Alkalihalobacterium alkalinitrilicum: one gene and its partner. The protein of the gene in region 2 interacts with the protein of the main gene of each other region in a pairwise test. Links are inferred from orthologs where the notes say so. Each region holds a gene or a part of one and is shown on either strand. Other genes may lie near its edges.

What was found.
Region 1: the proteins of hflK (region 2) and ftsH interact in binary tests that used the Escherichia coli proteins (3 or more experiments, as listed by UniProt). The link is inferred for Alkalihalobacterium alkalinitrilicum from one-to-one orthologs.

Annotation. Positions count from the first base shown.
Region 1 is NZ_KV917368.1:3,658,042-3,661,006, forward strand. It holds ftsH (ATP-dependent zinc metalloprotease FtsH), read right to left. Parts: upstream 2,515-2,965; coding sequence 487-2,514; downstream 1-486. Other genes in the region: BK574_RS17810 (type III pantothenate kinase), read right to left, coding at 1-383; hpt (hypoxanthine phosphoribosyltransferase), read right to left, coding at 2,585-2,965. UniProt on the Escherichia coli protein: Acts as a processive, ATP-dependent zinc metallopeptidase for both cytoplasmic and membrane proteins. Plays a role in the quality control of integral membrane proteins.
Region 2 is NZ_KV917368.1:4,625,666-4,630,500, reverse strand. The notes cover bases 725-3,648. They hold hflK (FtsH protease activity modulator HflK), read right to left. Parts: upstream 2,703-3,648; coding sequence 1,746-2,702; downstream 725-1,745. Other genes in these bases: pnpS (two-component system histidine kinase PnpS), read right to left, coding at 3,059-3,648; hflC (protease modulator HflC), read right to left, coding at 814-1,746. Also shown: polA (DNA polymerase I), read right to left, coding at 1-552; more of pnpS, read right to left, coding at 3,649-4,835.

The DNA.
Region 1 (2,965 bases), 970 kb from region 2 along the record:
ACAATAATTAAAGGACTCCCATACATATGAATGGCTGAAACCGCATTTACGATTCGATCTGCACCTACTTCTCTTGGATTTTCATATTTAATATTTAACCCTGTTTTAATGCCAGGTCCTATAACGATTGGATCGATATTAAAGTATTTTTTACACATTTTTTCAAGCGCAAACATAATCGGTGGCACAACCGAAGAAATGATGATTCCATCGATCTCCGTTATTGCAACATCTTTGTCATGGAATAAACTTTTAACCATCATTCCAAACTCATCTTCAGTTTTATCCCGACTTGTAGCAATTCTCCAATGATGAATTAGCTGATCCTCATCATACACCCCAAGGACAATATTCGTATTACCAACATCTACAACAAATATCATAATTGCTTCACCACTTTTCACTTTATTTTATGTATGTATACCTTACCTTAATTTTATCACTTTAAAAAGAAAATAGGATGTCTTTAGACATCCTATTTTCTGATTATTTATCTGTCTTATTTTCTTCTTCTGATTTCGGCTTATCACCTTGTTCATCTGAAGACTTGACTTCACTCTTATCTTTCGGTTCAGTCTCATCTTTTTTAGAAGAAATATTTACTTTCACATCACCGTCTTGAACCGTTTCCGACTTTGCTTCTTGTTGTTTTCGGTACGCATCGGTATGATGGTTCTCAGGAAGCTTCCCTTCGTTAACAAGTGATTTAATTTGTTCTGCGTCTAACGTTTCAAGTTCCATTAACGTTTCGGCTACAAGATCTAACTTATCTTTATGAGCTAGAAGGATTTGTTTACATTGCTCATAGCACTCTTTAATGAAACGCTGTACTTCTAAGTCAATTTCATAAGCAATTTGATCACTATAATTTTGTTCATTTTGGATGTCTCGGCCTAAGAAAACTTGACCTCCAGAGTTTTGTCCGAATTGCATTGGACCCAGCTTTTCACTCATTCCATACTCGGTTACCATCTTACGTGCAATACCTGTTGCTCGCTGGAAGTCGTTATGAGCTCCAGTTGACACTTCACCAAAGGTAATCTCTTCGGCCACACGACCACCTAGTAGGCCCATAATTTTATCGAGTAACTCTGGCTTTGTCATAAAGTAACGATCTTCTTTTGGAAGCATGACGGCATAACCCCCAGCTTGACCTCTTGGAACAATAGTTACTTTGTGAACCATGTCGGCATTTTCAAGCTTTACACCTACGACAGTATGTCCTGCTTCATGCCATGCAACAATTTTCTTTTCCTTCGCAGAAATAACACGACTCTTCTTAGCTGGACCAGCAATGACCCGATCAATAGCCTCTTCGATGTGGATCATATTTACTTTCTTATTATCATGCCGCGCAGCAACTAGTGCTGCTTCATTGAGAAGATTTTCTAAATCAGCACCAGAAAATCCAGGTGTTCTGGCTGCAATGGCCTTTAGATCTACGTCATCCGCAAGTGGTTTATTTCTCGCATGAACTTTTAATATATCTTCACGGCCTTTAACATCTGGTCGCCCTACTAATATTTGTCGGTCAAAACGTCCTGGACGTAATAACGCTGGATCTAAAATATCAGCACGGTTTGTTGCCGCGATAATAATAATCCCTTCATTCGCACTAAATCCATCCATCTCAACAAGTAATTGGTTTAACGTTTGCTCACGTTCATCGTGACCTCCACCTAAACCAGCTCCACGTTGTCGACCAACTGCATCAATCTCATCAATAAAGATAATACATGGTGCATTTTTCTTCGCATTTTCGAATAGGTCACGTACACGGGATGCACCGACCCCAACAAACATTTCAACAAAGTCAGAACCACTGATGGAGAAGAACGGAACTCCAGCCTCACCTGCAACAGCTCTAGCTAGTAACGTTTTCCCTGTACCAGGCGGCCCCACTAATAAGACCCCTTTAGGAATACGCGCACCAATAGCAGAGAACTTTCTTGGGTCTTTTAAGAATTCAACGACCTCAACAAGTTCTTGCTTTTCTTCATCTGCGCCAGCAACGTCCTTGAATTTGGCTTTCTTCTTATCATCTTGAACCATCTTCGCTTTACTCTTACCAAAGTTCATGACACGGCTTCCGCCACCTTGAGCTTGGCTTAGTAAAAAGAAGAATAGGATAAAAATAATGATAAATGGAATAATCGACGTAAAAAAGGTCACCCAACCACTTGTCTCATCTGCAGGCTCCATGATGAACTCTGGTGTGGCACCCCCACCTTCTTGTGCATCAAACAGTCTTTCAACTGCTAGTTCTGCCCTAGGAATATAGGTTTGAAAAAACTCTCCTTCTGGTGTGTTCACAAGCTGACCTCGAACTAAGTACACTTGTCGTTCTGGCTTTAAAGCAAGAGTGGTTACCTCGCCATTTTGTAGATGTTGATAAAATTCATCAACAGTCATTGGTGTTGTCTCAGTTTGATCACCGCTAAAGACACTGACAATCCCAACGATGACTAGAAAAATTAACAAGTAAAATATCGTGTTACGAAAAATCCGATTCATTCCTGACCTCCTCCCACGTACAATCACAGCTTAAATTATAGTATCATATTTACCACTTTTTTCACAATCTTTACGTCCCATAAATTTCTGGCTTTAATACACCAATATACGGGAGGTTTCGATAACGCTCAGCAAAATCCAAACCATATCCGACAACAAAAGCATCTGGAACGGTAAATCCAGAAAGATCAGGTACTAAATCGACCTTTCTTCCATCTGGTTTATCTAATAGGGTGACAATTTTAACAGACTCCGCTTTCCGGTAATGGAAAAGCTTTACTAAGTAGCTTAGAGTTAAGCCGCTATCTATAATATCTTCTACAATTAAAACGTGACGACCTTCTACCGAAGTATTTAAATCTTTTACAATCTTCACTTCGCCCGTCGAAACGGTTCCAGCTCCATAGCTTGACACATCCATAAAGTCGAGCTCGATATGTGTATCTATTCT
Region 2 (4,835 bases):
TCCGTATTTTTCATTAATGGCTTGCTCATCATATGTATCAACATTTGTAATTCCTTTTCTTGACAGAGTAACTTTTACTTTCGGTGAAACTAATTGCAATAAGTCTTTATCACCTGAATAAACACTAACTGTCCAATCCTCATCCTCTGCTTGTTTCGCAAGTGTTCCAATAATATCATCCGCTTCATAATTTTCAATCTCGTACCTAGAAATTTGAAAAGCATCTAAAACTTCACGAATAAGCGGAAATTGTTCAGACAATTCACCAGGTGTTTTTTGACGTCCGCTTTTATACTCGCCATATGTTTCATGGCGGAATGTTGTTTTTCCTGCATCAAAAGCTACGACCATATGCGTTGGATTTTCTTCTTCAATAATTTTAAGTAGCATCATCGTGAAACCATAAACCGCGTTCGTATACACTCCTTTATCGTTGTTTAACAAAGGCAGTGCAAAAAAAGCACGGTACGCAATACTATTACCATCAACTAAAACTAATTTATTCACAAGAGCTCTCCTCTCAAATTGTAAGCTAATTAGAATAACCTTTATTTTCATATATTTTATCATAACCATTCCTTGATTAGAAAACTTCGGACGGTTGTTTCAAAAATCTCATCATAATAACCAGATATAAGCTGTGAAAAGCGAACTCGTTCCAGTAAGCTGGAACTTTGGGGAATTAGTTGGAATTTCGACTCCACCTGATTAGACCTCCCTACCTTCGCTACACTAAGAGGTGACGGTCTTACCTTAATAACTTAACCAGGATAAAAAAAGACACTCTGCCGTAGCAAAGTATCTCTTGAATTCTTAATCAATATATCCCATTAAAATCCGAGCATAAGGCGAATCTGCTGGGAGAACAATTACAGTCTCATCTTCAATTGTTTTTTCATACGATTGGAGGGTACGATACAAATTATAAAATTCTGTGTCTTGACCAAACGATTCATTGTAAATACGTGCAGCTTCAGCTTCACCTTCACCAATGATTTCATTCGCATCGGCTGTTGCTCTAGCGACGATTTCTTGAACTTCACGGTCGGTGTTGGCACGAATTCGATTCGCTTCAGCATCCCCCTGTGATAAATAATCTTGAGCTGTTGATTGACGCTCAGAAATCATTCGACGGAAAATCGCTTGTTCATTTTCTTCAGGAAGATCCGTACGCTTCATCCGAATATCCGTTAATTGAATTCCGTAATTATCTCTCTCTAACAATTCATTGACTCGATCTCGAACACGTTCGTTAAAACTTCCGCGATTGGAAGCTTCATCATTAATGATCTCGTCATAGTCAAGTTGACCAAGTTCAGCACGAATAACTGAGAAAATAAAATTACCCATGATTGATTCTGCATTTTGAACGGATCGTGCATTTGAGATCATAAGTCTAGGTTCTTGCACACTCCATACGGCATAAGTATCAACGAGCATCCGCTTTTTATCTCTTGTATTTATTTCCGCTGGCGTAATATCATAGACCATTTGATATTTTGGTAATGAAGTTACCGACTGGATAAACGGTATTTTATAACTTAATCCTGGTTCATCTTCAATTCTGACCACTTCACCAAATTGACGTACAACCTTATATTCCCCTTGCTCAACGATGAATAAATTCGAAAGGATCGTTGCAACTACCGCGATAATAATGACTAATGTCACTCCTATACGCGTATACTTTTTCCATTCATCGCTCGGACGACGCTCATCTAAATCAACAATATTATTATCACTCATTAGTTGTTCCCCCCTTCAGCTGCCTGGTTTTGAGCACGATCAATTGGTCGGATTGGTAAATAACTCACATTATTGTTGTTACTATCCATAATATAAATTTCTGTACCTGGTAATACTTCTTCTAATGTTTCTAACACTAGACGCTGTCTTGTTACTTCAGGATTAATTAAATACTCTTCATATAGAGCGTTAAATCTTGCCACATCCCCGCGCGAACGTTCAATACGTTCTGTCCTAGTACCTTCCGCTCGGGAAATAATAGCATCTTGTTCCCCTTTTGCTTCATTAATTAATTGGTTACGATATCTGTTGGCTTCATTAATCTTTGTTAAACGTTCTTCACGAGCATCCGTTACTTCAGTAAACGCACGTCTCACTTCTTCATTCGGAAGTTCAACATTTTGAAGTTTGACATCCATGACAGTTATCCCAATTTTATAAGTCTCCATATACGTTAAAAGATTTTCCCTAACTTTAGCTTCAATCTCTGGGCGTTGGTCAGTTAGTATGTCGTCAATTCTTGAACTACCGATAACTCCCCTTAACGAGGCGGAAGCTGCATTAAATAAAATTTGCTCTGGCTGATCGGCATTGAATAAATACTCTTCAGGATCTGTAATTCTCCATTGTACGATGAGGTCTGCCAATACAATATTTTCATCACCTGTAATCATTTTTGCCTCATCCGTGTAGTTCAACTCTCCATTACGTTCATCAAAGCCTACACGAAGGTTATTCGTCGTTCTTGAAAGAATTTCTACTCGCTGTATCGGCCATGGCAATTTAAATTTAAGACCGGGTTCTGATACCATTTCTTCTACTTTACCAAACGTAATTAATGCTGCTTGATCAGTTTCGTCAACAATGTACCAGCCTGTCGCGATAAATAAGGCTAAAATTCCAATTCCGATCGCTGAAAGAAATCCAACAATCATTTGCTTAATGCTTACCACCATTTCATCCCCTCTTTCTGTCTCCCATAATATTTTACAATCTAAGATTGTTTCACATTCTTCCTCTTAACTATTACGAAACACCTAAGAAAAAGTTTCATATAAATATTATAGTATATTAGTTTACAAGAATATAGGAAAAATCCCATACTCCCATCGATTGAAAAAAATAACAATTGTTAGCATAACAAAAAAAAGGATGAAAGCTAAGGGGAAGCTCTCATCCTAACCAAGGGGATGTAAAACAACTTTGCCGTAAAATGTCTGAAGGGATGAGCGAAACAGACAGCTTACAGGCATTGATGAAACCGTTCGATATTATTATATCGAGTAACCGTAAATTTCAGATAAAGGATATATTAATTATTTGTAAAGAAGTCAACCTCTTCTGATTGCTTGTTAAATGTAATGATAAATAACGTCCCTTCCCCTACCGAACTCTCCACATCAATTCTACCATGATGGGCTTCTACTAAATGTTTTACGATGGCAAGTCCAAGTCCAGTCCCACCTGAGTTACGACTCCTTGCTCGATCAACGCGGTAAAACCGTTCGAAAATACGAGGAAGCTCATTTTCACTCATGCCAATTCCTGTATCTTTCACTTTCAGAACTACCTCATCCCGTTGTTCTGTTACCTCCATAAATACTTCACCACCCGCAGGTGTGTACGTAATGCTATTATTAACAAGATTAATGACAATTTGTTTTATACGAACAGGATCACCGTCTATTCTGGTATCACCTGTAGATGTTACATTTATTTGGATTTCTTTCTCATCTGCCTTCGGTTTCAACAACGTTTGGACATCTTCTAGTATGGTCGACACATCTGTTTTTTGCCAATTCATCTTAAAATACTGTTGTTCTATTCTAGAAAGTTCTAATAAATCATGAATTAAGTTTTGTAAACGTTCGCTTTCTTTTAAGATGATCGTTAAGAATTTTTCTCTAAATTGTTGTTCTTCCATTGCACCATCTAATAAAGTTTCGGTAAAACCCTTAATAGAAGTAACAGGAGTCTTTAATTCATGCGATACATTCGCGACAAAGTCTTTTCTAACTTGCTCTAATTTTTTTAATTCCGTAATATCATGAAAGACAAGCGCTATTCCACGTAGCTTTTCATCTTCTCCAATGATTGGAGCTCCATATACATCAAAGTGACGCACTTCTAGGTGGATTGGTAATTTAATTTGTTTGCGTTGTTTTGTTTCTGTCATCAAAATGTCTTGAACAATTTTAATTATTTCTTTATGTTTTAATGCTTCATGATATAAACGGTTTAACCATAAATCAGTGTTTTCTTGAAAAATTTCCTTACATGAACGATTGATGAGAGAAATATCTCCTCGTGGATTAATAAATATTAATCCACTTCCCATATTTTCAATTAACGTTTCCATTCTCTCTTGTTGAATTTGATGCCTCATCGTTATTTGGTCAAGGTTATATGCCAACACATTAATCGATCTACTCAATTGCCCTACTTCATCATGGCTGCTTTCCATCGTTCGTACTTTATAATTCCCTTCTGCTAAAGAGTTAGCTACTTTTGTTGCTTCTTCGATCGGTTGAATCATTTGGTTGGCAATTCTATAAGTAACTGAAACAATAACAATAAAGGCTAACGATATAGTAAAAATAAGAAGTCCCCAAATTTTTTGATTCATAGAATTGAACTCTTCAAATGGAATCCCGAGACGTAAAAAACCGATCCTTTCGCCATTATCTAGAATAGGAACTGCAAAATAAATTAATTCTTTTTCTACTGTATCACTATATCGAATTTCATATTGAGCGTTGCCTTCGATAACAGATCGAATTTCAGGCCGATCCAAATGATTATCCAATACCTGCAAGTCATCGACCTCAGATTCACCTACAACAGTTCCATCAGCTAAAATAAGCGTTACTCTTGTGGTAAGTTTTTTGCTAATTTCGATAGCGAGTTGCTGAGTTCTCTCCTCATCGTATAAGCCTAGTTCTAATACACTGTAAGCTGCCAAATCAGCTTCTTTTTTTAAACGATCGGTAATGCTATCAAAGTAAAAATCTTTAAATAATTGGCCGATTATTAGTCCTAAACCAACGAGTACAATTAAAGTTACGGCAAGTATTGAAAATACTAAACGA